3 regions of the Shewanella sp. 0m-6 genome follow, and region 2 is predicted to be linked to each of the others. Evidence: predicted binding sites of a transcription regulator. Region 2 holds the regulator's gene; each other region holds the start of a gene.
What was found. The regulator sigma-54, encoded in region 2, starts transcription at its own class of promoters, with help from an activator protein. The targets are predictions, from matches to a motif close to GTTGGCACGNNNNTNGNNT.
Positions count from the first base shown of each region.

Region 1 (10,363 bases), on a different contig from region 2:
AAGTGCTGTCACCTGCTCAGGATCATTGCGGATCCCACCAATGTATACGCCTCCTAACCCCAAAGATTCGGCTGCAATGATGGCATTTTGTGCCATTAAACCGGTATCGATAGCCCCTATCAAAGTTTGCTCTGTAAAGCCTAATTGTGCATCGGGATGTATTTGATGATGGCGATTAAAATCAGCACAGAACACTAAAAACTCAGCTGCCGACTCGACATAACTTTGTCCACCTGCGAGATTGGCTAACAGCGCCCGAACCTCTGGAGCACTCACACGTATAATGCTGGAGCATTGAATAAAACTTGAGCTAGAGGCGGCATTGGCACAACGTAAAATCTGCTCAAGCTTTGGCGCTTCGATAGCCTGTTCCGTGAAATGCCTAATCGATCGGTGCTGTATAATTGTTGCTATGGTCTGATTCATATTCAGTTGGTTCTCTTATGTTCACAAGACTTAGCCAAGCAGCTACTCTCGCTGGTAATGAAAAAGGTTTTATATTCAATAAGTAGCTGTATTAACTACGCATATACGACTTAACTAAAACCTAAAACAGTAGAAAAAAACATCGATTTGGTAACAGATACATCAAAAGCTTAACTAAAATTAAATGTAATTCATAATTATTGACCCAACAGGCACTTGAGGAATAGGTTAGTCATTATGGAACGGAGATCACATTCTGCCATCTCGGTCAGCCATTTTTAGTCATGGAGTATTCTGATGCGAAACCTCGAATTATTTAGTACTGCCTCTATCGATCACCTTATGTGGTCAACCAAAGAGTATGAAACCAATCTCAACGAGTCAGCCCTGACTATCTTTACTGATTTTGATCACACTCAACCTATGGTTGTAGACGCCTCGACGACTGCAATTAATACCGCTGAGATTATGGAGAAAACCCATGCCTTTATGCGACTAGTTGTAGATAAAGATAATAAATTTCTAGGAGTGATTAGCAAGCATGAACTGTCCCCACACAGGATGATGAAACTTGCTGCAAAACACTCAATGCATATTAATGAGCTGCAAGTTACCGATATGATGGTAGCGCGTGACGATTTAATGGCTCTTGATTTCCAAGAAGTGCTGACGGCCAATGTCAGCGATGTTGTCAGGACCTTACAAGAGAATGGTTTACATCATATGTTGGTTATCGACCATCAGAAGCACCATATACGTGGGCTTATTTCCGCCAATGATGTGGCCAGAAAACTCAATGTGCCAATTAATATCCAACAGCCACCTTCATTTATGCAAATATTTAAGGCAACAAAATAAGTTAGGTAACTCAAGTCTATTCATAGAGCGATAAACTTGAGCTCTGAGATTAATCAATCTAAACGTCAAACCGTTTCGTTTATCCTCAGCGTTTAACAAAATCCCCTGAGTAACCGCACTGTTACTCAGGCTCGCAGCCTCTTTCCCCCTCATGCCCAGTAGCGCTTGCACCGCTTAATGATTTAAGGCTATGCTAGGTGCGTTAGCGTTATGTAGATCCTAGCCTGAAATCATACATTCCTGACCTATGAGGAGTCATGCATTGACCTTCTTATCTCCCCTGCAAGCATGTAGTGCTCTTAGTTTGGCTAGCGTGCTGGTTTTCATCCCCCACCCCTCCTTAGCAGATCAATGGCACTTTAGTTTTGATAATGACGTGGTTATTGGTCAAGATGGTGATTACTCCAATGGGTTTGTATTTGGCTGGCAAGCTCTCCCTCAAGCAGACTTTACTCAAGCTCCTTGGCCCTTTAGTTGGCAAAAAAGTTTACGGCTCTCCAGCCATAGCCATACTGCCCAGTGGGGGGCCAAAGTCTATCAAAGGATGTGGACCCCAACTGAGATTAAGTTTGACTATGCCCAGCCCAATGAACGTCCTTACGCCGGCATACTGGAACTTGAAAGCTTTACAGGTAGCTTTAGTGAGACGTTAGCGCAAAAGAACTGGTTTAGCATTGGTGTTATCGGCCCCGCGTCGGGTGCACAGACTATGCAAGAGTTCGTGCATAAAATTACCTCTTCAACCCCTCCTAAAGGATGGCAATATCAAGTCGAAAACCAACTTACTGTGCAACTGGCTTATGAGGTTGATGCATTAGCATTTAGGCAAAAAAGTACTGACGATAGCCAATGGGAACTTAGTGGTTATAGCCATAATATGTTGGGAAATTTTCGCTCAGAGGCGAGCCTTGGCCTTACGCTACGCTGGGGAGATGATTTAGCAAAAACATTTGGCCAATTGAGTAGCCATGCAGGTCATTTTGGTCAATACAGCGCGAGTGCACGCCAACATGGTAGCTGGACAGTATACGCCCGTGCGCAAGCGGGATACCGCTTCAACGACCTGACTATTGACGGCTCATTACCCTATGACTCATACCTGCAGATAAAGCACCAACAAGCCAGAGCTAGCACTGGTGTTATTTGGGCATTCCCCACTTGGTCTGTCAGTTGGAGTTTCGATCTCTACACCAAGGAATATGAGTCAGATCCTGATAAATGGCATGGTTATGGCGTATTGAGTTACAGTTTTATGTTGTAATTCAATAAGGCTTAGCTCGCTGTTAACGCCCTTTTCACGCCTCTGACTCGGCACTTAAAAACTAAAGGCCCAGCCAATCTGTGGGCCCTTTTCAACAAAGTCCATCTGATATTTTACACCATCGACTTCTGAGTCATTGCCAATTTGCAGGTAACGATAACCAATCCACACATTATGTAGGTCGCCGAACCGATATAGAGCCGAGGCATTGAAGCCATAATCTCGATCATTGTCACCATAGATTTTAGTATCGGCGCCTACTGACACGCCCCAAGCTTTTGTCATCCAATATCGATAAGTGGCCCCCACCAACCAGTCGAACAGATGCTCATTCGCAATCGGTACCTGAGTATTAATATTGATCAGTCCATCATCACTCAATGGTTTTATATTTAAATCAATTTTACTAAAGATATGCCGGACACCTGTAAATACACGCAAGCCAGGCGCGACTTCATAGCCCGCTAGCAAATCGTTAACGGCTAAATGCATATCGGTTTCGACATTGTGACCCGGGGAGATAATACCGCCAGAGATGGGCCCTTTAAGGCCCTCGGTCTGACTATCACTTTTAATCCTTAGGTAATTAACTCTAAGGCTATAGAGCCAATCCCCTTTCTGAGCATACAGCTCACCAATAACACCGAAGTTCAAGTTATCAATGATGTCTTTAAACGGCACGTCGATATCAACTCGCTCGCTATCTGCAGCAATTGAGCCAGAGATATCTGGCGCCCAAACCATGGGGAAAGCGATTAAATAGTTCCACTGCAGCTCTCCCTCATCATAGGAATCCGGGCCAACCTCATACTCTTCACTTGCAAAGACTGTAGAGTGAGTCATCAACATGAGTAATACCAAAGACGCTTTTTTCACCCGCTATACTCCTAACCATTTATGGCCCATTGTTTATCGACACTTAATCTACCCAATGCAACACATCTTTAATAACCGACCACCTAGGCTGTTTTGGTTTAGCGTTCTCACCTAAAATCCAATATCCATAGAGCTTGTCGACAAAACCTGACGACTTTTGTAGCTCCAACCAACTGTTTAAAAAGGTTTGTAATGACCCATTGTCAAGAGCCACCGCATAGGATGCTGGAAATGATTTAATCTCTTCTCGATTATAAAGAGTGGTGTATTCTGGGTATAATATTGTCCAGGTTTTACCGGCCTCTAGGCTTATCATCAAGCCATCCCATGTATTACCGTCGTCTTCAAAAAACATCCTATCCGATTGTATGGTTTCAAATTCAAGGTTAGGAAATTTCTCCTCTAAATGCGGAATGATTGAATAGCTGCCAACAGAAGCGATGCGAACTTTGCCCGCATCTTGGATCAATTTATCGGTTTTAAACTCATCGGCTCGATGGTCTTTCACCACAAAGGCGTAGTGCAGATCGAGTACAGGCGTAGTAAAGCCCACCAGCTCTAATCGCTGAGTTGTCATCTGCAAGCCCGATATCGCAATATCAAACTGGCCTTGATTAATCCCTTCAAGTACATTAGCAAAAGTATAAGGGATGAACGCAATGCTTAGATCCATCTCTTGGGCTAACTTTTTCATTAGCTCAACATCAAAGCCAACCAACTTTTGCTCCGCATTGTAGAAAGAAAACGGCACTTGTATCGGGTTATAGCCGACTCTAAGTACACCACTTTCTCTTATCTGTTGTACACTGCGAGGCCCATTCGCTGCTGCGACATCCCCCCAACTGTATGCGATCACTTGATCCGGCACTTTTTCTGCAGAGCTCATCTGCGCAACCACCTCATCCATCTCATATTCAGTATCTACAATCAAACTCAATAACCAACTTGAGCCTAACAAACATATACCAATAAACACTGGCGTTAACGCACTGTATATCACTAAACGCTTCATGCTGATTTTCGCGACACCCACCAGCATTGCCGTGCCGCCAACCGCTAAAATAAAGATATTCATCGCTGCTAATAACGAGGTAAAGCGACTGGTAAACAAACTTGAAACCATATAAAGCTGGAATAAGTCAGAAGACAGCTCTAATGAATCTAGCAACATAGGGATAGTTAAATAGACACTACCAAACAGGCTAACCAGACCATTTAATGACATAGGTAGATAAGTCAAAAAATCCAGCTCTTGGCCAGAAAACCACGCCGCAAACAGGACAAACACAATAGTAAGTAACTTACCGAGGTTAGGGAAACTAAACACAACCGGAATGATGATATTGGCATAATCATCACTTTGCTGACTGCCAATATTATATTTATGGAATAACTCTTTAGTCCGCTCAATCAAAATCGGGATCACGATAAAAATATTACCCGCTGCAAATGCGGTGACCATGGCATCTTTAGCAATACCGGTTATATCGCGATAAGAAAATGGCGTGATCACGGCCAGAATGGCTGGTAACACCCAATAAGTTAAAATAATAGTCATCACTACATGAGCAACAAAATACACCTGCAGCTTTTGAAACTCATCGAAATCCATGGTACCAGCTGTTGCGGCAGTCATGGCAAAAATGCCTATAGGCATCAACTTTACAATGCTTTGAGTCACTTTATTAAACGACTCACCCAATAGCTGCATCGGCTTCATTAACGAGTCTTTATTGTCGATAGAGATAAGCGCTATTCCCGTTGCAACACAAAATAGAACAATCGCAGGAATATAACTATTTGATAATGAGAAGAATGGATTTGAAGGGATATAAATATCAAGCAGATTAATCGAATTAGGATCTTCAAGCGCTGTCAGGCTAAAGAACTCCCCTGCCTGCCAGTCAGGAAATGTGTACTTAATAAAGTACATCGTCAGCAAACCAAAAGCCCAGATAACCAACATTAACTTACCGACTTTCACGCCAAGAGATTTGGCTTGCTCCATACTTAGGCTACCTAAGCTAGAAATCAAAGATACGATAATGTACGGAATAATGGTCATCTGCAGCAGCTTAATAAAAGCATCACCGATAACCGACATCCAGGCCAACATCTCACCAAAAAACAATCCCGCAGCAATACCTGCTGCAAACGACAATAACACCAACGTCGACATACTCATTTTTTGTTTTGGCTTATCGGCAGACTCTTTTTCTGGCGCTATTGCTGCAGTTTTGCTGGTCATGTAATGCCTCCTTGCTGACCCATATCGGCTACCTCTGTTTGAGAGTCCTTAATGGCGTCTTGATAACACTTAAGATATTGTAAAACCTTCTCTTCTGGATTAAATAGTTTAGCCGCTCGAGCTCTTCCAGCCTTGCCTAGATTTTGTTGCGTGTGTGGTTCAGTCAAGATGCCCTCCATGGCTTTGGCCATACCTAACGCATCATTAGGGTCAAACATAAAACCTGTTTTACCATTGTCTACCACTTCAGGAACACCATCGACGTTACTGCTAACCGTTGGAACCCCACAGGCCATCGCTTCGAGTAACACCATACTAAAAGACTCTCGATAACTCGGTTGGATCATGCAATCAGCATTAGGGAGATAATGCTCAACATGGGTAACATCTCCCACAAAGACAACATGCTTTAAAATCCCCAACTTTTCACATTGCTGCTTGATACCATCAATATCAGGGCCACTCCCGAGCAGTACCAGCCGAGCTTTGACTTTCCTAAGTAGCATGTGAAATGAGCGGATCACTGTGTCGCTGTTTTTTAGCGGCCTAAAATTAGACACATGCATCACGATTTTCTCATCGTCTCTCGCTAACTGACGTCGAACATTAATGTCTGCAAATTTGGGGGAGAAAACGTCTAAATCAATAAAATTATGAATAACATCAATCGACTTACTTTTATCGAAATGACTGTATATATAGTTACGTTGATAGCTCGAAACCGTCGTGACCTTACTACTTTTATGGATACTGAAACGATTAAGTGGATACAGAGGCTTATCTTGACCAACAATCGTCACATCGGTGCCATGAATAGTCGTGATGGTTGGAAACTTATGCTCGGTGATTTCACCCGCTAGATAAGCGCATAATGAGTGAGGAATGGAGTAGTGTGCATGTACAACATCAAGCTTAAATTGCTCGACCACTTCCACTATTTTAGCCGTCAATGCAAATGTATATAGAGGATCGGAAAACAGGGGGTAATTAATGGCTTCAACGGAGTGAAAGAATAAGCATTCTGAATCCTCTATCAATTTAAAAGGCCGAACACTGGAGATAAAGTGAACTTCATGGCCAAGCTTAGCAAGCCCTAACCCTAATTCTGTTGCTACCAGCCCCGACCCCCCGATACTCGGGTGGCACACTATCCCTATGCGCATCTTCGACATAAATTCCTCACCACCAAAACAGTTAAGAGAATGTTACAGCAAAAGAAAACTTAGCATCATTAGGAACTTAATCCAAGTAAATCCTTTTACGCTATTAATGAATAATTATCATGAAAATAAAGGTGAATATTAGCGGTTGATGTCATCATTCGAGCCGATATGGTGAGTCACATCTTTCCCTCAACTCTTACATCCAACACCTCACTCCTCACATATATTTTGATTTGCAAAATGCAAAAACTGATCTTTACCTTAATCTTTAAAAACAAATAAACCAATGAAAGTAAACAATAAAAATTAATGGCACAGCTTATGCTTTCACTAAATATATTAATAATATCGACAGTGAGAGATGCATTATGAAAATATCCAAAACAATCCCATTACGCTGCTCCCCATTAATTTTAAGCTTATTAATTTCTGCCAGTGTCAGCGCGTCCGCTCCCTTTAGTGCCTGTCCAACTGAAGCATTTGTGATCCAGAAGCAATCTAATACCCCCAAAAGCTACGGTGTAAACCTAGCAACTGGTAGCTATGTGGTGTTATCTGAGGATATGGGGACAGGCAACGGCTACAACGGCGTTGGGTTTAATTACCATGATAACTACATTTACGGTTGGGATTATGCAACGGGATCATTAGGCCGTGCCGGCAACGATTATCAAATTATCTCCCTTTCTGTTACCAAAGATACAACCGCTGCGAGTGCCGGTAATTTCTATGTCGGAGACGTCGCAATCAATGAAAACGTTTGGTATGGCTATCGAAAAGGTAAAGGGTTATTCAAAATCCCTCTTGATAACCCTGCAAGCTATAACATGACCTTAGTGCCTGGCAGTACCGCCTATGCGACCTATAATATTACCGACCTCGCCTTTCATCCTACCGATGGTTACATGTACAGCATTAGTAATGGATCTACAGGTAGGCTGTTGCGTATCGACCCCGCTAGTGCAGAAGCCACCGACTTAGGCGTGGTCATTACCTCAAATTCGGGAAACTTTATTTTTGGCGCACAATTTTTTGACCCTGATGGCAACCTTTATGTCAGTAATAACAGTAACGGTAATATCTACAAAGTTAACGTTGATTCGGCTTCACCAAGCGCAGTGTTATTTGCGTATGGCCCAGCCTCATCAGCCAACGATGGAGCCCGCTGCGCGTTAGCAGAAGTGGTGGTAGGTGATAGTGTCGACTTTGGTGATGCTCCTGATTCTTACGGCACCCGATTAAACTCAAATGGTGCCAGACACAACATCAGCGATAATCTCTATTTAGGCGCGAGTGTTGATAATGAGTCTGATGGTTATGCCGCGCCACTCTCCGATGATGCCAGCGATAGCTCTGATGACGAAGATGGCGTATCAATGCCTACGGGGTTTGAGCTTGGCGAGAGTGCGATACTACTCGTTACTGCTAGCGGTGGAGATGGCTACCTTAATGCTTGGTTTGACTGGGATCAAAACGGCGAGTTTGACTTAGAAGAACAGATTATCTTAGGTGAACCACTTGATAATGGTCTCAACACCCTCAGTATTGAAGTTCCTAGCTGGGCGAAGGCCGGACCAACTTGGGCACGCTTTCGTCTCAGTACTCAACAAGATATCACTCCAACAGGTGGTGTTGGCGACGGTGAGGTTGAAGATTACCCGGTAACCCTTACCGAAACTGGCGTGACCATTAATTACTACCCCTCTTCGTCTACCTATACCACCCTTGCCTATGAGGATCTTTACCCAGACCAGGGTGACTTTGATATGAACGATGTGGTCGTACAATTACGGATCATTGAGTATGTCAAAAATAATAAGGTTAGACGTATTGGTTTCGAAGCACAGTTAGCCGCTATGGGCGCTGCATATCACAATGGCTTTGCGGTTCATTTACCTGGTGTCAGTCGAGGGAAAATTAAAGAGTCTTTCATTAGTTGGTCGATTGATAACATTGCACAAACAGTGTCGCCATTAGAAACGGGGCAAACCAATGCTGTATTTGTATTTACTCAAGACCTATCGGACTACGTTACCTTAGAACAAGGCTGTGAATACCTGAGAACAGAAACAGGTTGTGAATCCGCCTTTAGAACCACCTGGTCACTGGATATTCCCTTCGATACCCCGGTTGATGAAAGTCTGGTGCCGGCCTTTCCGTATGATCCCTTTATATTTGCGACACCAAATACCGATCATGGTCTGGCCGCGAAAAATGTAGTAGGAGCAAATCCAGGCCGACAATTAGAGATCCACCTGAAGAACCAAGCCCCTACTGATAAGTTCTCAACTAACTACTTTGGAGCCCGAGACGATGCATCTAACCCAAGTGCGTCACAGTATTTCCAAGACGAAAACGGCATGGCGTGGGCAATTGAGATCCCAGTAACGTGGAAGCACCCTAAAGAAAAAGAGCGTTTAGATAATGCCTATAGTGAATTTGTTGATTTTGCAGCAGATAGCACAGGTAACACCAACCCGACTTGGTACGAAAATGCCAATGACTCACTCATCTTTAAATAACTAAGGGCTATGCCATGAATAATCAAATAAAGCGTTTTTTCAATCTACCTAATAGCTTACTGGCATGTATTGCCTTGTTGATTACAGCATGTGGTGGAGGCGGTGATGAAGGCTCTCCTGCTACACCCGCCCCCGTAGAAACGACCGCATCTACAACGACAACGACAGATACCACAAACACCACCACAGAGGAGCCGGCTCCAGATCCGACTTCACTGGACGATCTTGTAGTAGATGCAGATAACAAGCTAGAGTCTGCATATATGTTGACGATAAATGTCGATAAAGACAACACACAAAGAGGTTACTTCTCACTTTGCGATGACTATCAGATCTTAGGGGATAGTTACGCTGTAAATTTTGACTCCTGCTTGTTTAGAGGGCCGCTAAACCAAGGCAAGCTCAGCAAAGAGGTCAAAGTCGCTAACCATGAAAGCCAACTTATTGCGGTTATTTGGTTTTACGAGGGGCAAGATCCACAGTATTTACCGTGGCAATATACGCAAGACTCAAACACTCAGGTGTTAACCATCAATTAGCATAATAAACATTGTTTAAACCATTGCTTAAACCATTGCTTAAACCATTGTTTAAACCATTATTGCAGCGATGGATTCCCCCTATCGCTGCTTTGTTCATTTAAAAAAGCTCCCCTTCTCACGCCAATCCAATATGAGTCTGAGTAAAAGTTAAAGTAAGCGTCGAGTACAAGTTCGGCGACGGAATACGTCAAATTAATCCCAATAAATTGAATTAATCAAAACTTATAAACCAACCAGCCCGTTATAACGTATAAGCTATCAAGGTTTACAATTAGGCGACACACTATGCCACCAGCGAGACCAATAAAACACTGCAGCTTTCCCCCCCATGTTAGCTCTGGATATAGTGCTGTAATAAGAACAATTTTACTTAGTGTCAGCCTGTTATGCCTCACCACAACCAACCAGGCCCTTGCTAAGGAGCAAGCTTTAATGACAAATCAACAGATGCCGTGTTATTTATCCGT
Region 1 is NZ_JBRIMD010000015.1:68,049-78,411, forward strand. It holds gene nfsA (oxygen-insensitive NADPH nitroreductase) at 1-426, opposite strand, end outside; gene ACVBJC_RS12860 (CBS domain-containing protein) at 724-1,284, shown strand; gene ACVBJC_RS12865 (lipid A deacylase LpxR family protein) at 1,547-2,545, shown strand; gene ACVBJC_RS12870 (hypothetical protein) at 2,600-3,421, opposite strand; gene ACVBJC_RS12875 (cation:dicarboxylate symporter family transporter) at 3,465-5,669, opposite strand; gene bshA (N-acetyl-alpha-D-glucosaminyl L-malate synthase BshA) at 5,666-6,841, opposite strand; gene ACVBJC_RS12885 (LruC domain-containing protein) at 7,201-9,354, shown strand; gene ACVBJC_RS12890 (hypothetical protein) at 9,369-9,893, shown strand; gene ACVBJC_RS12895 (CIA30 family protein) at 10,329-10,363, shown strand, end outside.
Region 1: the regulator sigma-54 is predicted to act here: its motif matches at 7,141-7,159, upstream of ACVBJC_RS12885 (LruC domain-containing protein).

Region 2 (10,363 bases):
AATGCGGTGCTGGCTCAGAAAGAGGTCAAAGATCTGCAAGTTGTTCAGCTGCCTGAGCCTTTAAGTGTTGGAGCTAATTATGGTTTGATTGTACTCGATGATGCCCAACAAGATGCCTGGAAACTGGCGATGTATATTCTCTCTGAACCCGGGCAAATGATCCTCGCTGACTACGGTTTTGATGCCCCATTAAAGCAATAGGATTTGTAATCAAAAGGCCGCAATAGCGGCCTTTTGATTAGTCTTTAATAACTAATTTGATAACGAACTTGATAACTAGTTAAGTAAGAAAATCGTGGCTAAGCCTAGGAAGGCAAATAAGCCAATCACGTCGGTGACAGTGGTTAATACCATCCCCCCTGCTAATGCAGGATCGATGTTCATCCTCTTTAGCATAAGAGGGATCGTTGCCCCTGCAAGACCCGCTACCGTCATATTGATGAGCATAGCGCCAGCAATCAAGGCTCCCAAGGCGATATCGCCTTTCCATATCCATACAGCGACAAAAACGAGAACAGACCACAGCAAGCCGTTGAGGAAGCCAATGGCGAGCTCTTTACCTATCAACCAGCGAGAATTGCTTTTACCGATTTGGCCAAGGGCAATACCGCGAATAACCAGAGCTAAAGTTTGGTTACCAGCAACGCCGCCCATACTGGGAACAATAGTCATCAGAATCGCGATCGTGGCAAATTGTTCAATCGTGCCTTCGAACATATTACTGACTGATGCCGCGAGTAATGCCGCGAATAAGTTAACGGTTAACCATAGTGAGCGGCGAAAGGTACTTTTTAATACTGGACCAAAGGTATCAGTATCGTCGTCCATACCTGCCATGCCCATCATAGAGTGTTCGGCGTCTTCACGAATAACGTCGACCACGTCATCGATGGTAATACGGCCAAGTAGCTTGTTGTCAGCGTCGATAACGGGGGCCGACACCCAGTCATGTCGTTCAAATAGCTGCGCCACTTCGCTGTCAGACATGCCAATAGGGATCCCTTCAAGATCCGATACCATTATTTCACGTACTGAGGCGTTTGGGTCACAGGTCAGCAGATCTGCAATACGTACACCACCTAACACGCTGTCTTGTTTATCGACCACATATAGCATGTCTGTGGCTTGCGGAAGTTCACCGCGGATCCGCAAGTAGCGCAAAATCACGTCGATATTGACGTCTGGCCTTAAGGTAACCGTATCGGTATTCATCAAGCTGCCAGCAGTGTCGTCAGGGTATGACAGCGCTTGTTCGACACGCACGCGATCTTGCTTGGTCATTGACTGCAAAACTTGCTTAAAGATGCTGTCAGGCAGGCTTCGCAAAATATAGGCTAAGTCATCGGTGTCCATGTTTTCGGCGGCTTTTGCAACGCGCTCTGGACTCATCTGAGCAATGAGACTGTCTTTAAGCTCTTCACCGAGTTCGTCGAGGATTTCACCTGTGTGTTCCTGGTCAATCAGTTGCCATAGCACTTGACGAGTACGAGGTGGAGAAGATTCGAGAATAAAAGCAATGTCCGTTGCAGCCATATCCTGCAACATGTTGCGGACGTGGACAAACATACCGTTGCCTAATGCTTGAGTCAGCTGATTGAGACGTTGGTCAGTTGTTTGATTATCTAAGACTTCAATCGGCATAGCTCCCTCACTGGGTCGTTTTAAAGGCGCTTATCATAACGTAACTCAAGAGTATTTATGTGCGGTAGCTAGGAAATTCATTAGGAAAATAACGAATTAATTATCTTCATCAAATCTGGCATCAATTAATTGGCAAATGGCATCGAGCGCTGCTTGGGCGTCTGTCCCGGTTGCAACGAGTTGTACCGTTTTTCCCATTCCTGTTTCTAACATCAATAAGCCTAGTACACTTGTAGCCGAGGCTTGTTTCTCACCTTGAATGATGGTGATCTCAGCATCAAATTCGGAGGCTAAAACAACGAGTTTTGTGGCAGCGCGAGCGTGAAGACCTAGTTTATTGCAGATGGTAACTTCACGTTCAATGGTCGGCATTTTTTAGCTCACGGTGGCGGACTTGTATTTTATGTTTGCCATCTTTGAAGTGAGCAGCAAGGCGCTCAGTGATATAAACCGATCGGTGTTGGCCACCGGTACAGCCAATCGCAATGGTAAGGTAGCTACGGTTGTTACGTTCTAGATCGGGTAACCAAGTTTCGAGTAGATCTTCAATCTGTTTAATAAACAGGTTGACCATTGGGCGTTCATTTAAGAAATCTTGTACTGGTTGGTCGAGCCCAGTCATAGGGCGCAGGTCGGGCTCCCAATGTGGGTTTGGCAAAAATCGTACATCAAACATAAAGTCAGCTTCGGTTGGCATACCATGTTTAAAACCAAACGATTCGAAGTTGATCATCAACTCTTTATCAAGATTGCCAAGTAGGATCTCACGCACCTGATCATTAAGATCGTAAATGTTGAGATTTGAGGTATCGATATAATGATCGACAATGTTGGCTAGCGGCTCTAACAAGCGACCTTCTAGCGCAATGGCCTCTTTAAGCGAAATGTTATCGTGCGATAAAGGGTGCAGACGACGGGTCTCGTTATAACGTTTAAGTAGCACTTCATCGCTTGAGTTAAGGAAAAAGCTTAATAACTCGACCCCATCAGGCAGAAAAGTGAGGTGCTTAACCAGCTCATCTTTCTTTTCTGGCAGGTTACGAATATCGACACTGATGGCGACAAGCTTAGTGTTACCCGATAGCTCTTTGAGTAAGGTCCCCATCATTGGCAAGGGCAGGTTATCGACACAATAATAGCCGAGATCTTCTAGCATTCTTAATAGAACGGACTTACCTGAACCGGAGCGACCTGAGACTAAAACAAGCTTCATCGTATGATTACCTGATAGACATTAAACAAAATGTATGATTTTTGTGGTTATATTGTGTAAGTGTATAGATTAACTTTTTTAAGGCTGAAAGCAAGAAGTTGAGCGGGTGAATAAGAATAAATAATATTGCTGTAATAATTACTTAGGTCTTTAAATCATTTACCTTTTGTGTAAAAAAATAAATAACTTAAAGACCTGAGTAGTTAGCTATTGGGTAATGACTTGGTATAGCTCTGATTCATTGCTGGTCTTTCTCAACTGCTTAACCACCGCTTTATCGTTGAGTTTTTCAGCCATACAAGACAGTGTTGCTAAATGTTGCTCACACTGATCAGATGGCACCAATAAAGCAAATAGAATATCGACAGGCTGCTTATCGAATGAGTCAAATGGGATAGGAACTTCACATTTAACCAATACTGCAACTGGACGTTCTATATTCGACAGCCTTCCATGAGGAATCGCTATACCATTACCTATTCCCGTGCTACCCATTTTCTCTCGTGCCAAGAGACTTTCAAAGATCTCTTGTGAAGAAAGGGTTGGGTACTGGACAGCGGCAATGTCACTGATTAACTCCAGTACTTTTTTCTTACTGCCCGGAGTGGCGCAGGTAGTGCACTCCGGCTGCAGGATGGTACTTAGTTCCATCGTTAGTGTTTAGTCAGCTTCTCTTTGTGTTTAATAACCTGACGATCTAGTTTATCGATCAGGGAGTCTATTGCAGCATACATATCTGCATGTTCCGAAATAGCAAATACTTCCCCTTTTTTAAGGTGAATTTTAGCTTCGGCAATCTGCTGCATTTTTTGTACATTCAAAATAACGTGCACATTATTGATCTGATCGAAATGTCGTTCAAGCTTTGTAAATTTCTCTTCTACATAACCGCGTAGTGAATCGGTGATTTCGATGTGATGTCCTGTCAGGTTGATTTGCATTATCGATCCTCCATGTGCCTAATTTTGAGTTATAAACTCTTACGTTGGTTTGAGGGCGGGATCAGCATCGCTTCTCGATATTTTGCAATCGTACGTCTAGCAACTTTAATCCCTTGTTCAGCCAGAAGCTGGGCCATTTTGCTATCGCTTAACGGTTTCCTCTGGTTTTCAGCTGCGACTAATTTCTTAATAAATGCCCTAATTGCTGTCGATGAGCATTCTCCGCCATCGTCGGTACCCACATGGCTTGAGAAGAAATATTTTAGTTCAAAAATGCCCCTTGGGGTGTGCATGTACTTCTGTGTGGTAACACGTGAAATGGTAGATTCATGCATTTCAACAGCTTCGGCAATGTCATTGAGTACCATAGGTTTCATGGCTTCTTCACCGAACTCAAAAAAGCCTTGCTGGAATTTGACGATACAGTTTGTCACTTTCAATAAGGTGTCGTTGCGGCTTTCCAGGCTCTTTATAAACCACTTAGCTTCTTGCAGGTGGCCACGGATAAATTGACCGTCGGCCTGATTCGTTGTGCTACGCGCCATTGATGCGTAATGCTGATTAACATTAATCTTAGGCATATAGTCAGGATTTAGCTCTACCACCCAGCGACCTTTTTTCTTGCTGACAGACACGTCGGGAATGACGTATTCATCTTTACTGCGTGCAATGGCAAGCCCAGGTCTTGGGTTAAGAGTTTGGATCAGTGTGATCGCCTCACGTAAATCATCCTCTTTGAGTTTTGTTTTACGCATTAACTGCCTAAAATCACGCCCCGCAATAAGGTCTAAATAGTCTTTAATCAGTAATCTTGCATTTTCAATGTGCGGTGTATCTGCGGCATATTGTGCTAGCTGGATAAGTAGGCATTCACTTAAGTTGCGGGCGGCAACACCGATAGGATCAAAATGTTGAATTCGTTTTAAAACGGCTTCGACTTCATCGAGTTCAGTTTCAGGATCGCCCATCGCTTCGAGAATTTCGTCACAGCTCTGGGTTAAATAACCTCGTTCATCGATCGCATCAATAATCGCGGTGGCGATAGCAAGATCGTTATCTGAAAATGGGGTGAGGTTCTTTTGCCACTCAAGATGCTCATATAAGCCTTCGCTAGTCTCGCCTTGGAATGGCATGTCATCTTCACGACTTACGCCTGAGCTAGCATTAGAGGAAACGGTGTAGACTTCATCCCAAGTGGTATCCATAGGCAGGTCATCGGGCATGGAATCTTGGGTGAGGGCTTCGGAGGTGTCAACGCTTGCGCTATCTTGGGTGAGTTCACTATTAGAGTCATTTACAGAGTGATCTTCATCGTTGATCATATCGCCATCTGACTGCTCTTCATCTAGCTCCAGTAACGGATTAGAATCTAATGCTTGTTGGATCTCTTGTTGCAGCTCTAAAGAAGACAGTTGTAACAGGCGAATGGCCTGTTGTAACTGGGGAGTCATAGTGAGCTGTTGACCCATTTTGAGCTGGAGTGACGCTTTCATTTTACCGCTATTCCCTACACTGTAGTTAAACGTTAAAGCTCGTTGAACTGGCGAAGGTTGCTCAAAAACTCAACACGTTGATTTTTTTTGGAAATAATTCCATATTGAGTTTTTCAGCTTCCATACTGTGAATTAACTATAGCCTGAATTGTTCACCTAAGTACACCGCTCGAACCTGTTGGTTGTCCAAGATTTCGGCAGGTGTACCTTCAGCAATCAGATTTCCGTGGCTTACTATGTAAGCACGCTCACAAACGTCCAAAGTTTCGCGAACATTATGATCGGTGATCAGTACGCCCAGACCGCGACTCTTAAGTTGTTCAATAATTTTTTTAATATCGATAACTGAAATGGGGTCAACACCCGCGAACGGCTCATCTAACAAGATAAACTTTGGATTAGCTGCGAGTGCCCGAGCAATTTCTACCCGGCGGCGTTCGCCTCCAGACAATGCCATACCTTGGCTGTCACGAATGTGAGTGATATGAAACTCTTCGAGTAGATGCTCAAGTTGTTCTTCACGTTGCTCGTTATTGATGTCATGACGAGTCTGTAAGACGGCCATGATGTTGTCACGTACTGACAGCTTTCTAAAAATACTGGCTTCCTGAGGTAGGTAACCGATACCTTTACGGGCGCGTAAATGCATAGGATCGAGCGTAAGATCGTCATCATCAATAAAGATCTTACCCTTATCACTCTGTACTAGGCCAACCACCATGTAGAATGTCGTTGTTTTACCTGCACCGTTTGGGCCAAGCAAACCAACAATCTGACCTGTCTTTACGGTTAAGCTAACATCTTGTACGACGGCACGATTTTTATAGCTCTTAGCAAGATTGACCGCTTTTAAGGTGATTTGGTTCATTGCTGTTCCTGCTTTTTCGCTGGCGATTCTGGTTTCTCTTCCTGATAGGTTTCAGGCTGAATAATGGTGATAACTCTGTCATCGCCCTTGCCAGTACTTTCTGCAATAAGCTGTTGCAAACTGATGTTGTATTTAATGCGGTTACCTGTGACCTGGCTACCGTCTTGCGCTAGGGTGGCTTCGCCTACTAAGGTGAGTGTGCGCGTAGCAAGTTCGTAGCGGATCTCTTTTGCGCTAGCCGTTGCCGGGCGTCCATCATCCATTATTTGGGTGTAAGTGGCTGGGTTACCAGTCGCCACAAGCGTTTTACCGCTCTTATCTTCTTTTGAGAAAACCCGTAGCTTATCGGCATTCATCTTGATTGTGCCCTGAGTGACTTCGACAGGCCCAAAAAAGATAACCTGATTATTCTTGATATCAGCTTCTTGGCTAGCGGCCGCAATTTTCACCTCTTGCATCAGGTCATCAACTTTAGCAACAGAGCTGAAACTGAGCAGACAAAATAGGCCTGCAAGGATAGATTGATTGTATTTCATAGCGTCCTTCTACTCAGCTAAAGCGTTTTCTTTAGCTAGTATGAGTGTAAAATTGTTCAATATGTTGGCGTTACTGAGCTTCGTAGATACCTTCTACTTGGCTGATTAGTTTTACGCTCTGGGCATTCAGGTCGGCATATAAGCCTACACCTTGAATGACGAATTCGTTGCCAGTGACGTGGATAATTTCATCTGACGTCATGATCATAGTATTCAAATCAAGATCTAAATAGCTGGTGCTTAACGTCTGTATCGGCTCTTCTGGGCTAATCGAGTCGATAATAACATTGTTTTCTAGCGTTACCTTGCCAGTGACTTTATTCAGGCTGCCTTTATCACTTTTAAGTCGCCATTCGGCTAGGCCATCATCAGGGTAAATGAGATAAACAGGCTCAGTAAAATAGGTCATATTGACGCTATCAAAGTGTTCCATGTGTTTCGCTGTTACTTCGCTATTGATGAAGCCTAACTCGTTATATTCGATGCTACGTAGATCATCGATAATATAGTCGGGTCGCTGACTTGTATCGATATTCAGCTCCTGCTCGCTTTTTTTAGACTGAACTTGCCAATAGAGCAAAAGTGCAGTGCCAAAAAGTGCGATTATCGCAAGGGTGACGCGGTTCATATACTCATCCCATGAGCTGAGTCAAACTTGTCTTGGCTTAATAGTAGTAAATCAGTGAGTTCGCGTAGGGCGCCGTGGCCGCCTTTAATATGGGTGGTCATTTTTGCATGTTGTTTTACATATGGGTGACCATCGGCCACACAAACGGAAAGACCAACCTGCTGCATAACGGGCAAGTCCACCATGTCATCACCAATATAAGCGACCTCTTCAGGGCTAACATTATAAAGTGATAGCAGTTCATTATAGGGGGCTAACTTGTTATCGACACCTTGGTAGATGTGGGTAACGCCTAGAGCGGTAAACCTGTCTTCAACGATTTGTGATTTACGACCGGTGATAATCGCCACTTGGATGCCACTAGATAATACTGAGCGTACGCCATATCCATCACGAGTATGGAATGTTTTAAGTTCTTCACCGCTGTTGCTCATATAGACTAGGCCGTCGGAAAACACGCCATCAACATCGCAAATGAGTAGTTTTATCTTGCTGGCTGCTTGCCAGACTACATCGCTAATAGGGCCGTATAAACCTTGCTTGGACATATTAAATTACTCCTGCTTTGACCATATCTAGCATGTTTAATGCGCCAACAGGCTGTTGTTTGTCGTTAATCACGATTAAACCATTAATACTCTTAGTATCCATGACTTTTAATGCTTCTGCTGCAAGCACGTTATCGGTAATGGTGACGCAGCCTTTAGTCATCACCTCTGCGATAGGAGTAGTGCGTAAATTGACTTCAGCGTCGATAACCCGGCGTAGGTCACCATCGGTGAAAATACCGACTAAGGTGTTGCTGGCATCAACAACCGCTGTCATGCCTAAGCCTTTTTTAGAGATCTCGTACAGCGCCTCAGTAATACAGATATCATTTTGCACACTTGGTAACTCACAGCCCTTATGCATGACATCACTGACTTTAAGTAGCAATTTTCGCCCTAGGCTACCGCCGGGGTGAGACAGTGCAAAGTCATCTTGAGTAAAGCCGCGCGCTTGCAATAACGCAACCGCTAGGGCATCGCCCATGACTAATGTTGCTGTGGTGCTCGACGTTGGTGCAAGCCCAAGTGGGCAAGCTTCTTCTGGTACTTCAATGCAAAGGTGCAGTTGCGCCAGCTTCGCCATATTAGAATCTGGCTTACCCGTGACAGAGATCATTGGCAGCCCCATGCGCTTAATGACTGGCATTAAGGTTAAGATCTCACTCGACTCACCTGAATTTGAAATCGCAAGTACGATATCGTTCTCACTCAATACGCCTAAGTCGCCATGGCTAGCTTCACCGGGATGCACAAAAAATGCAGGTGTACCTGTGCTGGCTAGTGTGGCTGAAATCTTGTTGCCAATGTGTCCTGATTTGCCCATGCCCATCACGATAACTTTACCTGTGCATTGCAATATTAATTGGCAAGCTTGGGCAAATTCTGAAGAGTCAATGTACTGATACAGATTATCGAGTGCTTGTTTCTCGATATCGATGACCTTAGTACCCCATTGGCGTAGTTGATTTGCATCTACCATTTCTTGGTCTCTCTTTAAATTGCTGCTTAACGTATCGCACCCATTGCTAAGATAGGAAGAGTAATGCCTGGTATGCGATAAATGTAATAAGTAATACTACGCCATGCCATGGTTTTAGCTGTCTGGCGCGTCCAGATAATAAGATCAGTATTGCAAGTGCGCTGCTTGTTGCAAGCACCATATAAAAATCACGGGTACTCGCCGCTGCATCAACAGCGCCAGGCGCTATAATGCCAGGTATAGCAAGTACCGCTAGAATATTGAATAAGTTTGAACCAACTATGTTACCGATCGCAAGGTCATCTTCTTTTTTTAAGACTCCGGCAATACAAGCGGCGAGTTCTGGCAGACTGGTACCGACTGCAATAATGGTTAAACCGATAACTAAATCAGACAAATGATACGCTTTAGCGATCCCTACTGCACCTTGTACCATCCAGTCTGCGGATAATGGTAACAATACCATACCCACAATCAGCCATAAAATGGCTTTACCCGTTGGGACGTCGGCAGGCACTTCGCTTTCTGCTTCAACGGCTAATGCATCTTTGTCTTTACTGTTTAAGCCATGCCAGATTAGGTAACCCATTAAAGCGATAAATAGCACTAATAAGCTAATGCCTTCGATACGGGTTAAAAAACCATCGTAAAGAAAGTAACCTACAATCACTGTAGCGACTAGCATCATTGGGATTTCACGTTTGAGTGTCTGTGAGCTCACCGAAATTGCGCCGAGCAAAGCGGTGATCCCCAAAATTAAAGTGATGTTAGCGATGTTAGAACCTAGTACGTTACCAATTGCGGTATCAGTCATGCCTTCGAGTGATGCGGTCGCCGCAACGAACATTTCAGGAGCCGAACTCCCCATAGCGACAATCGTTAAACCAATAAGCATTGGCGGTAAACCAAGGTTACGAGCAAAGGCTGCTGCACCGTAAACAAACTTATCGGCACTCCAAACAAGGGCGCCTAAGCCTGCGACTAACATAAAAATATTAAATAACATCGATTCTTAGTATTTTGGGGTATAGCCGCGTATTTTCGCTGTAATTGAAGAAAAATGAAAGTATTGAGGTGAGATAGTCTTGATTTGGTTGTGCCTCTTTAGTCAATTACGTACAATTTCTCCCTTTCCGGTACGGAAAACGGAAGTTTCCATTATTAGATGCAGGGTGCTTGCATGACTGAAATCCCCAAAACATTGGTTGAAACTCAAGGTATGACCTTTAGCCGCGGCGAACGTGTCATTTTTCAAGATGTCAGCCTGTCGATACCTCAGGGTAAAGTTACCGCGATCATGGGCCCAAGCGGTATCGGAAAAACCACACTACTTAAGCTTATTGGTGGGCAGTTAACCCCTGATAGCGGAACAGTAAAATTCGATGGCGTAGACGTACATAAGTGCAGCCGCAGTGAACTGTTTGCTCTGCGTAAACGTATGAGTATGCTGTTTCAAAGTGGTGCGCTGTTTACCGACATGAATGTATTCGATAATGTTGCTTTTGCACTAAGAGAG
Region 2 is NZ_JBRIMD010000004.1:195,265-205,627, forward strand. It holds gene ACVBJC_RS04805 (molybdate ABC transporter substrate-binding protein) at 1-201, shown strand, start outside; gene mgtE (magnesium transporter) at 277-1,641, opposite strand; gene ACVBJC_RS04815 (HPr family phosphocarrier protein) at 1,738-2,013, opposite strand; gene rapZ (RNase adapter RapZ) at 2,000-2,854, opposite strand; gene ptsN (PTS IIA-like nitrogen regulatory protein PtsN) at 3,062-3,505, opposite strand; gene hpf (ribosome hibernation promoting factor) at 3,508-3,795, opposite strand; gene ACVBJC_RS04835 (RNA polymerase factor sigma-54) at 3,825-5,288, opposite strand; gene lptB (LPS export ABC transporter ATP-binding protein) at 5,425-6,156, opposite strand; gene lptA (lipopolysaccharide transport periplasmic protein LptA) at 6,153-6,692, opposite strand; gene lptC (LPS export ABC transporter periplasmic protein LptC) at 6,763-7,320, opposite strand; gene kdsC (3-deoxy-manno-octulosonate-8-phosphatase KdsC) at 7,317-7,868, opposite strand; gene ACVBJC_RS04860 (KpsF/GutQ family sugar-phosphate isomerase) at 7,870-8,847, opposite strand; gene ACVBJC_RS04865 (calcium/sodium antiporter) at 8,894-9,853, opposite strand; gene ACVBJC_RS04870 (ATP-binding cassette domain-containing protein) at 10,028-10,363, shown strand, end outside.

Region 3 (10,363 bases), on a different contig from region 2:
TAAGACAACATCTGGTCAACCGCAGAGATCACCTTTGAGTTCATCTCATAAATACGCTGACTTTCAATCAGGTTTACCAGCTCTTCGGTCACGTTCACGTTTGAGGTTTCAAGCGCCCCCTGACGGATTGCACCCATACCATCGAGTGAAGCCGTACCTTGAATAGGTGTGCCACTTGCCCCAGTTTCTACGTACAGGTTTTGTCCCATTGGGTCGAGTCCCGACGGATTAATAAAATCGGATATGGCTAATTGACCTACCACTTGGTTTTCGGCATTACCTGGCGTCTTAACAGAGACTTCGCCTTCTGCCGAGACGGTAATGCTAGTGGCGCCTTCTGGAATGGTGATAGCAGGCTGGATCACATAACCTGAACCCGGCGTTACGATTTGGCCGGTTTCATCTAAACTAAACTGACCATTGCGGGTATAAGCTGCGGTGCCATCTGGCATCTGCACTTCAAAAAAACCTGGGCCTTCAATCATCAAGTCGAGCGAGTTATCAGTGGTCAACATGTTGCCCTGAGTAAACATCTCTTGAGTTGCGACCACTTTAGTACCGGCGCCAATACTTAAACCATTGGGCAATTTAGTATTCGATGCGCTAATGCCGCCAGCTTGACTGACGTTTTGATACAGCAAGTCTTCAAATACAGCACGGCTCTTTTTAAACCCGACGGTACTGGCGTTAGCCACGTTATTAGAAATAACTGAAATATCGGTTTGTTGAGCGTCTAAACCAGTCTTACTTATCCATAAAGCGGGATGCATAGTGTCTCTCCTAGCTTATGCGCATTAAGGAAGAGGACGCGCGATCGTTCTCTTCTGCTGTTTTCATCATTTTCACTTGCATCTCAAACTGACGCTGTAGGTCAATCATAGATACCATCTCATGGACGGCATTAACGTTACTGCCTTCCACTGCGCCGCTTAGCAGACCGACGCTTGGATCGGCCTGCGCATTCTCACCCGACATTAAACGGAACAAGCCGTCTTCACCGCGCATTAAATTTTGATTACCTGGGTTGACCAACTTGATGCGAGCAACCTCTTCAATCACCTCGGCTGTGGCACCTGACGGACGAACAGATACAATGCCATCTTGAGAGATTTCGACCTTTTCAATGGGTAGCGGCAATACAATCGGGCCATTGTCGCCCATCACTGCCGTGCCTCTATCATTACGCAGCACACCAGAGTTATCGAAACGCAAGCTGCCTGAACGGGTATACGCTTCACCGCCATTTTCAGCTTGCACAGCAATCCAGCCATCACCTTTGACGGCAATGTCTAAATCACGCCCAGTGGTTTTTATTGGACCGCTAGAAAAATTAGCTGACGGACTTTCTGTCATCGAGAACACGCGCGTAGGTAAACCTTCGCCAAAAGCCTGCATAGAGCGAGCTTGAGCAAGAGAGGCTTTGAAGCCATCTGTATTTGCGTTTGCTAAATTGTTGGCACTGACCGCCAACGAATTCATATTCTGTTTTGCGCCGCTCATCGCGACATAGAGCAATTTGTCCACTTTACACTCCGTCAAACTTCCGTCTAACGAAATTAATAGCAAACATCGTGCCAAGATATATAAAGAAGGACGCTACGCTGCTAGGACGTGACTATTGACTTTAATTGAATGCCACTGCGAGGGCGTCGCGTTGCGACTTCTAGATCCTAGGTTAAAGCTAAGATGAGAAAAGCTGAGACGGGCATGCAAAGACGAACGGCCTGCGGCATGACGGCACGTGACTGTTTGATTGAATTGAAGGTCACTACGGAACGCTTCGCTTACGGAAAAGCTTAAAAGATTAAACTGACGGCATAAATGCCGACCTACGAAAAAAGAAGGTTCTAGGTTCTAGGAAAGCATAAAGATCAAAGCAATTGCATAAATAAAACCAATGCTAGCTTTTGACTTTTCTTGCGCTTTTCCTATGACCTAGAAGCGAAGCGTCCTCGAAGTGAGCCTGCGAACGCCCTAGTAACTTCTTAGCTTATACCATTCTGTGAGTGAGCCTGCGAACGTTCCGTCTTCCGTGAGCGAAGCGTTCGGCTCTTGTGCTTTTCCTCGGTCATAAAACCAAGAAGGGACCTCGCAGTGAGCCTGCGAGCGCCCTTCTTAGCTTTTTAAAGCTTATCGAATTTGCAGAACTGTCTGTTGTAGCGTGTTGTTCACTTCAAGCGTTCTTGAGTTGGCCTGGAAGTTACGCTGAGCAGAGATCAAATCAACGAGTTCGGTCGTCAAGTCTACGTTTGACTGTTCAAGTGCCGATGAACGAACACTACCAAAAGTACCACTGTTTGCCTCTCCGGCAAGTGCCGGGCCTGAGTCTAAACTCGCCTTCCAAGAGGTATTACCCGCTTGCGTTAGCCCTTGCTCGTTAGCAAAGCTCACTAAGGCAACACGTGCAAGTGGTACTGTTGAACCATTGCTGTAACTGGCGTTAATTAGGCCGTCAGCGCCTACTTCAACGTTAGTTAAACGCCCTACCGTAGTACCATCTTGAGTTAACTCTGTCACCTCAAATGGCGATGCATACTGAGTTGGGTTATTAAAGTTTAGCGTTAAGGTCTGGCTACCATCAGCGCCAGCGCCTAATACATCTGCACCACCAACACCTAAGGCTTCTGTTTTAATAACTGCTGGATTGCTGCCGGTATATGCGCCAGTATCGTTAAATGAAATAGCCGCGCCTTTCCAACCCCCTGCGTTTTCAGCATTAGCAGTGCCATCAGCCGTACCGTCACCGTTGGTATCAGTCTTATACTCACCCGCGGCAGGATCTAAATCGACAGGTTTGCCGTCGACTGCATAAAACGCTACCCAGTTACTCTCACCGGTGTGAGCGGCATTAGGAGGACGTACAAAGTATGAGGTTAAAATGTGTGGCTCACCCAGTGAATCATACATGGTCACTGAGGTTGAGTTATTAAATGTATCTGGGTCATCTGGATCGAACGCTGCTGGATCGAGTGTCGCCTCGCCCGCATTTAGGTTCATCTGAATGCCGACGTTATCAGTCTTAACCGGACTACCTGCGGTATCAGGGATCTGTACCGGTTTAGTGGTGGTTAAACTCACCGACGTCGAGTTACCATCTTTATCTACAGGGAAGGTCTGTAAGAAGTTACCTGCTGAGTCAACGATATAGTTATTAGAGTCAAACTTGAAAGCGCCTGCACGGGTAAATGAATGATCTTGTGATCCCGCTTCAGATGAGGTCACAAAGAAGCCACCGCCGTTAATCGCCATATCGAGCGAGTTATTAGTGAATGCCATACTGCCCTGATGGAATTGCTGAGCAACTTGACTCGTTGTGACACCACCACCCACTGCAGTTTTACTGTTGGAAAAAATAGAGTTCGCGTAAACATCGGCAAATTCTGCGCGAGATTCCTTAAAGCCAGTGGTGTTAACGTTTGCAATATTGTTTGCCGTTGTATTTAGATCTTTTTGGGCTGACGAAATACCGCTCAGTGCAATGTTAAATGACATGATTCACCTCAATCCTTGTTTAATTCGGTTTCGAGACATTGGCGCTTTACCTTAAGCCGCAACATCTCGCAAAATGAGTTTCTAGCTATTAGGTTTCAGATACAGCTAACACATCACTGATCTTAATTCCGCCAACGCCACGTAAGTTTAAGATAGCGCCTGTCGCTGCTGTGCCAAGTGAAACGCTAGTAACATGTGCGTAAGTCGATACCGGTAGCTCTTCGCTTGTGCCGTTAACTTTACCGCTGGCTTTGAAGGTATAGTTACCATCAGCTACGGGCTGGCCGTTCTTATCTAAACCATCCCAACTGACATCGATATTGCCACCCGCACTGCCATCGACATTGTAGGTAGTGATTAGCTGACCTTTTTCATCTTCGATACGGACGATGATTGATTCGACAGGTTCCGGCGTACTGATGATGCCTTTCATGTTCGGATCTTCAGCAGAGATATGCGCAGTATCCGACGGGATAAGTACCTTTTGGCCAACAAGGCCTGAGGCCTGTAACGCCTGACTTGAGCTGGTTAACGCATTTAGATTAACAATCTCTTCGTTCAGTTTGCTGATCCCGTCTACCGTTGAGAAAGACGCCATCTGCTGGATCATCTGATCATTTTCAACAGGCTTAAAGGGATCTTGCATCGACAGCTGTTGACTCAATAGAGAGAAGAAATCCTCTTGGGTTAACTCCTGGCTATTGGGTTCAGGAATAGCGCTTTCTTCAGGCAAACGTAAGCCATCAAGAAACGGGTTACCCGTTGATGTCTGCTCAGTGTTAGTCGCCGATGCAGCCGTACTCTGAGCCGCAGCCTGCGCTGTTTGTGGCGAAATAGCATTAGCCTGTTGTGGCTGGCTAGCAGCCGGCTGTGTTGCGGTGAGCGGATTAATAAGGCTCAAAATTTACCTCCAGCTTTCACTGAGTTTATTTGCCCATTTTTAATGTCTGCTGAAGCATCGATTTTGCTGCTTCAGTGACTTGTACGTTCATTTGATAAGAGCGAGAGGCTGAAATCATGTTAGCCATCTCCTCCATTACATTCACATTAGGCTTGTAGATAAAGCCATCGGTGTCCGCCATAGGGTGACCTGGCGAAAACTCTTTATTCAGTGGCATATCACTTTCAACAATCCCTTTAACGGCAACTGACTGCGCTGCACTTTGATGCTGCTGCGCCTTACTCATTTCAGCTTCAAAGATAGGATGACGCGCACGGTAGGTTTCACCCACACTGCTTGATACAGAATCAGCATTGGCAATATTACTCGCCGTGGTGTTAAGTCTGACCGATTGGGCCGACATACCAGAACCTGCAACGTTAAAAATATTAAATAAGCTCATGATTAACTGCCTCTAAGTGCTTTTTTCATACCGGCGAACTTACTGTCAAGAAAACCCAGTGACATTTGATATTCCAGTGCGTTTTGCATAAAAGAAGACTGCTCTTGCTGAATATCAACCGTGTTACCGTCACCCGTATCAGGCTGATTTGGCACCCGGTAGCCCACATGTTGCTGAGTTAATGCCGCCATATCGAAGTGTTTAGTATCGCTTTTAGCCATAGCTAAACCCGATTGCTGAGATTGAGCCGCCCCCATCGCTTTAGAAAAATCGATATCACGGGCTTTATAATTTGGCGTATCAGCATTTGCAATATTTGAAGACAGGATCTCTGCACGCTGGGAGCGAACGCCCAAAGTGTATTGATGAACCCCTAATGCTTTGTCAAAACTAATCGCCATAAAATTGCCTCCTCAGCTCGATAGCTAGAACATAGCAATAGTTGTGCCAAATTAGAGAGATACTTGAAAGATTAGCTAGGAGACACATTCAACATCGAATGCTAGAGATAAAAAACGCGTCACAAAGACGCGTTAGTAGGAGCAGAGTCGAGCAAACAAAGCATTAGCCTCGTTTTTGATAGTAGATCCCAGGGTTACAACGCACCATATCAAATTCATCAGACAGACCCGCTATAGACTCGGACGCGCCTAGAAACAGTATGCCGTTAGGATTTAACGCGGCAGCAAATTGCCGTAGGATTTTCCGCTTTGCCTCTGGTGAAAAATAGATCAACACATTACGGCAAAAAATAATATCGAACTTGCCTAGTAAGGTATAACTTTCTAGCAGGTTATGGGCGCGAAAATTGACTAAGCGCTTAACGTTGTCTTTAACAACCATGTTGCCTGAGGGCAAAGCATCAAAAAACTGACGTTTGCGTTCATCAGACAAACCACGACCTAAGGCAAGATTATCGTATTGCGCATTTTTACAGCGCTCAAGCATAGAGGGTGACAAATCTGTTGCCAGAATACTTGCACTGGCGGGTAAGCTGCCAGGCTTGCGCTGTTGATGCTCTAATATTGTCATGGCTAACGAATACGGCTCTTGACCTGAAGAACAGGCTGCAGACCAGATTTTTACCGGTCGGCCTAAACGACTAAATGTGGGTAAAATCGTACTCGACAATAACTCGAAAGGATAACGGTCGCGAAACCATAAGGTTTCATTTGTCGTCATAGCATCGATAACTTCAGTGCGCAATTGGCGCTCAGTCGGTTTCATCGAATGCTTAACCACGTCTGATAAGGATGGCAAATTATATTTGCCCATAAGAGGTGCTAGTCGGCTACGCACCAGATACTGCTTATTTTCTCCCAACACAATACCGCTGTGCTGTTCTAAGAATAATCTAAATTGATTGTACTCATTCTCAGCAAGAGATTTATTCGCCACTCTAATATCCTAATTCAGTAAAACAAACCACAGTGGTCAATCAACATCGACCACGGGTAAAAACGAACGCAGGTTTATACCTTAGCATCAACACAAACACAAGCAAGCTATGGTTTATGCTGATACTAAATAACGGCAACTAATGGCAACTACAGGCTTAAATGCTTGTTTACCGCTGCGGCTAACTCATCAGGGTTAAACTTAGCGATAAAATCGTTAGCCCCCACCTTTTGCACCATCGCCTGATTAAACACACCGCTTAATGAAGTGTGTAATACCACTTTAATGTTTCTTAGCTTAGGATCATCACGAATTTCTGCGGTTAAGGTATAACCATCCATCTCTGGCATTTCAATGTCAGAAATAATCAATGGGATCTCAGTTGATACGTCATCAAGCTCTGCCGATATCGCCCGCAGTTTATTCAACGCTTCTCTACCGTCTTTGGCTGTATCTATTTGTAAATCGAGCGAAGTGAGCGCGCGAATAATTTGCTTACGAGCGACCGATGAGTCATCAATCACCATAATGTGGTAATGCTTATCACGGTCAATCGTTAAGGCATCATCCAGCTCTTTACTGGTGTTAGTGTTAACGGGTGAAATTTCATCAAGAATTCTCTCAACATCTAAAATCTCAACTAATTCGTTTTCAATTTCAGTCACCGCGGTCAGATAAGAGGATTTGCCCGCCCCTTGTGGTGGCGGCATAATGGCTTCCCAGTTCATATTAATAATTCGCTCAACTGAACTGACCAAGAAGCCCTGCACACTGCGGTTATATTCTGAGATAATAATGAAGCTGTTTTCAATATTCTCGATTGGACGACCACCGGTTGCCGCACTCAAGTCAATCACCGAAATCATCATACCGCGAACATGAGCAACGCCGCGCACCTTGGAGTTCAATTTTGGTAAGTTTGTTAAAGGTGGACACTGCAACACCTCTTTGACTTTAAAAACATTAATACCAAATCGTTGACGTCCATTTAGCTTAAATAACAATAATTCTAGGCGGTTTTGTCCAACCAATTGAGTCCGTTTATTGACTGATTCGAGAATATTCGACATACATTTTTTGCCTTGTACCTACTCATGTAGGCGATATCTATTTCAATTTAATTAGTGTGTGTAAATAGTCGTTATAATTTGGCTACACTCGGTGTATTTCACACAAGGTTTCACGCCATATTTCACACAACCATCACTTTTAGGCACATTAATTGCTTACTTGGAGCTATCCAAGCGAGTACGGCCTTTTCAGTCAAACTAATGACGCCAACCAATCCAAAAGGATAAAGATGACTGCAGTTCAGCACATAACACAATATTGTCGCATATTAGCGAATCAAGCCACTGCATTCATTATGAAAATCTACTTTTGCATCATTTTAGTTGTACTTTTGACCCCAATGGCGGCAACTGCCACTACAGCTGCCAGTATTCCATCTGTATCGACCATTTCTCAATTAGCTATAGCGGCTATTGAAGAAAAAATTGAAGCGCCTGATAAGGCAAAGATTAATATCAGCCCTCAGAGCCTAGATACGCGTGTCAACTTACCCAACTGCTACTTACCCATCACCGCCGAAATCGCCAGCGATCGTGCTATCCGCCGTAACAATACAGTTAAAATTAGCTGCAACAGTCCAGATTTAAGTTATCCATGGCAGATGTTCTTATCGGTAAGAGTGGAGATCCTGTACCCTGTTGTAGTCGCAAAATCGACCATGGGGCCGGGTGATCTGTTATCTAGAGACGATATTGCACTCGAATATATTGAGCAAACCACTTTGCGGGGCCAACAGTTTGAAAGTATCTCCGAAGTGATAGGGGCGAGATTAAAACGACGTGTCGCACCGGGGCACCCCATTTTTGCCAACCAACTCTGTATTGTGTGTAAAGGCGATAGCGTGTCGATATATGCGCGCTCTGACAATTTTGAAATTAAAACCGTTGGTGAAGCACTGCATGATGGCAACGTAGGTGATAAAGTTCGCATAAAAAATAGCCACTCCCATAAAAAACTCGATGCTCGCGTCACTGGCGTTGGCCAAGTCGAAGTAAGAATGTAAGAATGTACGAATAGAAGAATGTAAAAAGTCCTAAAGTAACCAGTGATGCTGCCGATAGCATGGGTAAGAAACTATTTTTTAACTGTTGGATTTCAAAATGGCTATTGATATTAAACAAGTAAACCCTCACGCCAATACGCGAATTAGTACGGGTGCGAGTACCAAAGCAACATCAGCACAAACTGCGCCAACAACACCCACTCCCGCCGCACAGAAAGGCGACTCGGTGTCGATTACCGCACAGGCTCAACAGATCCAAAATGTACAAACTAAGATGGCTGACATGCCAGAAATAGACCAAAAGAAAGTAGACGAAATTAAAGCCGCAATTGCCGAAGGGCGTTACAAAATCGATCCAGATAAGCTTGCAAGTAACATCGCAAACTTTGAAAATGATCTTAAAGATTTAAAGTAAGCGCTATGTGCTAGCTTATGTGCAAAGTAGGACATAACGGGTCAAAGCAGCGAACTCAATAGAGCGAAAATTAACAAGGCCATTATGACAAATTTATCTCAACTCCTTAGCTCACAACACCAAGTGTTGACTGAGCTAAACGCGGTTATTAGCCAAGAAAAACAAGCCTTGCATGCTCAGCAAGCCGATGTTTTGTTGTCGTTAGCCAGCACTAAGGCAAACCTATTGGCTAGCCTTAAACAAAATGATGAGATGATTGCCGTTCAGCCTGATCTAGCCTTATTAAAAACCGATCCTACATTATCTACACAAGTGACCGACACCAAAGTCTTATTAGCCGAGTGCCAACAACTCAATGCTGAAAATGAGTCACTGATTGAATTAAGTTTAGCCAGCTTAAATCGATTCTCACAAGCGCTACAGGTAAGCCGAAATGCGTCGAGCCTAACTTACGATGGCAAAGGAAAAACCTCTAGTATTTCAACGCTTGGAAATAATTTAAAAGCTTAACGGTTTTAAATGAAGGACGCTTCGCTGCGAGGACGTGACTTTGTCTCAATTGAATGTCACTTCGAGAGCGTCGCGTTGCGACTTCTAGATCCTAGGTTAAAGCTAAGACAGGAAACGCGAAGACGAACGGCCTTCGGCCTTACGGCACATGACTGTTTAATTTAATTGAAGGTCACTACAGAACGCTTCGCTTACACAAAAGCAAAGAGCCTAGACATTACAGAGCCCACCGTAACAACTAACATAACGTATCATCGCAATTGTAGCTTGAGCTGTAGCTTGGGCTTTAGCCCATCAAAGCTTACGTATCACTTCAAAACTGACGGCATAAAGGCCGACCTACTTTATAAAGAAGGTACGAGGAAAGGCAGGTACTAGGTTAAAGCTAAGACGGGAAACGCGAAGACGAACGGCCTTCGGCCTTACGGCACGTGACTGTTTAATTTAATTGAAGGTCACTACGGAGCGCTTCGCTTAAGGAAAAGAAAAACGACGGCATTAATGCCGACCTACGAAAAAAGAAGATTCTAGGTTCTAGGTTCTAGGTTCTAGGAAAGCATAAAGATCAAAGCAATTGCATAAATAAAACCAATGCAAGCTTTTGACTTTTCTTGCGCTTTTCCTAGGACCTAGAAGCGAAGCGTCCTCGAAGTGAGCCTGCGAACGCCCTGCCCCTTAAAAATACGTAATTTCTTTCACTCGTTGCGAGCGGTGTTGCTGCTGATATAGTGCCCATACTTGCTCAAAATCTAACTCTAGTTCCGTCACATAATGCTCACCAGCAGGATAACTTTTTACTATTTTAGCACCACGAATAACGCCCGATACAGACGCTTGAATTTCATCACTAGATAACATCCAGTCACTCATCTGGCTACTTGCACTCAATTGTTGACCATAAACCTGCTCTGCAAGTTCGCGATACGCCGCAATTTTCGAGGCTTGCATTGCCATTAATACACGCTGAGAATGTTCAGCTGCAGGTTGAGTGTCCAGCGGTGCATAACCGATTGCGCTCAACTTGGGAAAAGAGCGTGGTGCCTCTGTTTCATACTGCACATAGCGGTCTTGTGCCGAGCATGCACAAAGGGTTAACGCGGCACATAAAATAACGGCTTTCATCTATTTATC
Region 3 is NZ_JBRIMD010000011.1:96,286-106,648, forward strand. It holds gene flgG (flagellar basal-body rod protein FlgG) at 1-770, opposite strand, end outside; gene flgF (flagellar basal-body rod protein FlgF) at 781-1,524, opposite strand; gene flgE (flagellar hook protein FlgE) at 2,131-3,492, opposite strand; gene flgD (flagellar hook assembly protein FlgD) at 3,581-4,393, opposite strand; gene flgC (flagellar basal body rod protein FlgC) at 4,419-4,835, opposite strand; gene flgB (flagellar basal body rod protein FlgB) at 4,838-5,236, opposite strand; gene ACVBJC_RS10680 (CheR family methyltransferase) at 5,400-6,239, opposite strand; gene ACVBJC_RS10685 (chemotaxis protein CheV) at 6,383-7,303, opposite strand; gene flgA (flagellar basal body P-ring formation chaperone FlgA) at 7,600-8,307, shown strand; gene flgM (flagellar biosynthesis anti-sigma factor FlgM) at 8,405-8,722, shown strand; gene ACVBJC_RS10700 (flagella synthesis protein FlgN) at 8,807-9,232, shown strand; gene ACVBJC_RS10705 (LPP20 family lipoprotein) at 9,908-10,354, opposite strand; gene ACVBJC_RS10710 (FlgO family outer membrane protein) at 10,355-10,363, opposite strand, start outside.
Region 3: the regulator sigma-54 is predicted to act here: its motif matches at 7,443-7,461, upstream of flgA (flagellar basal body P-ring formation chaperone FlgA).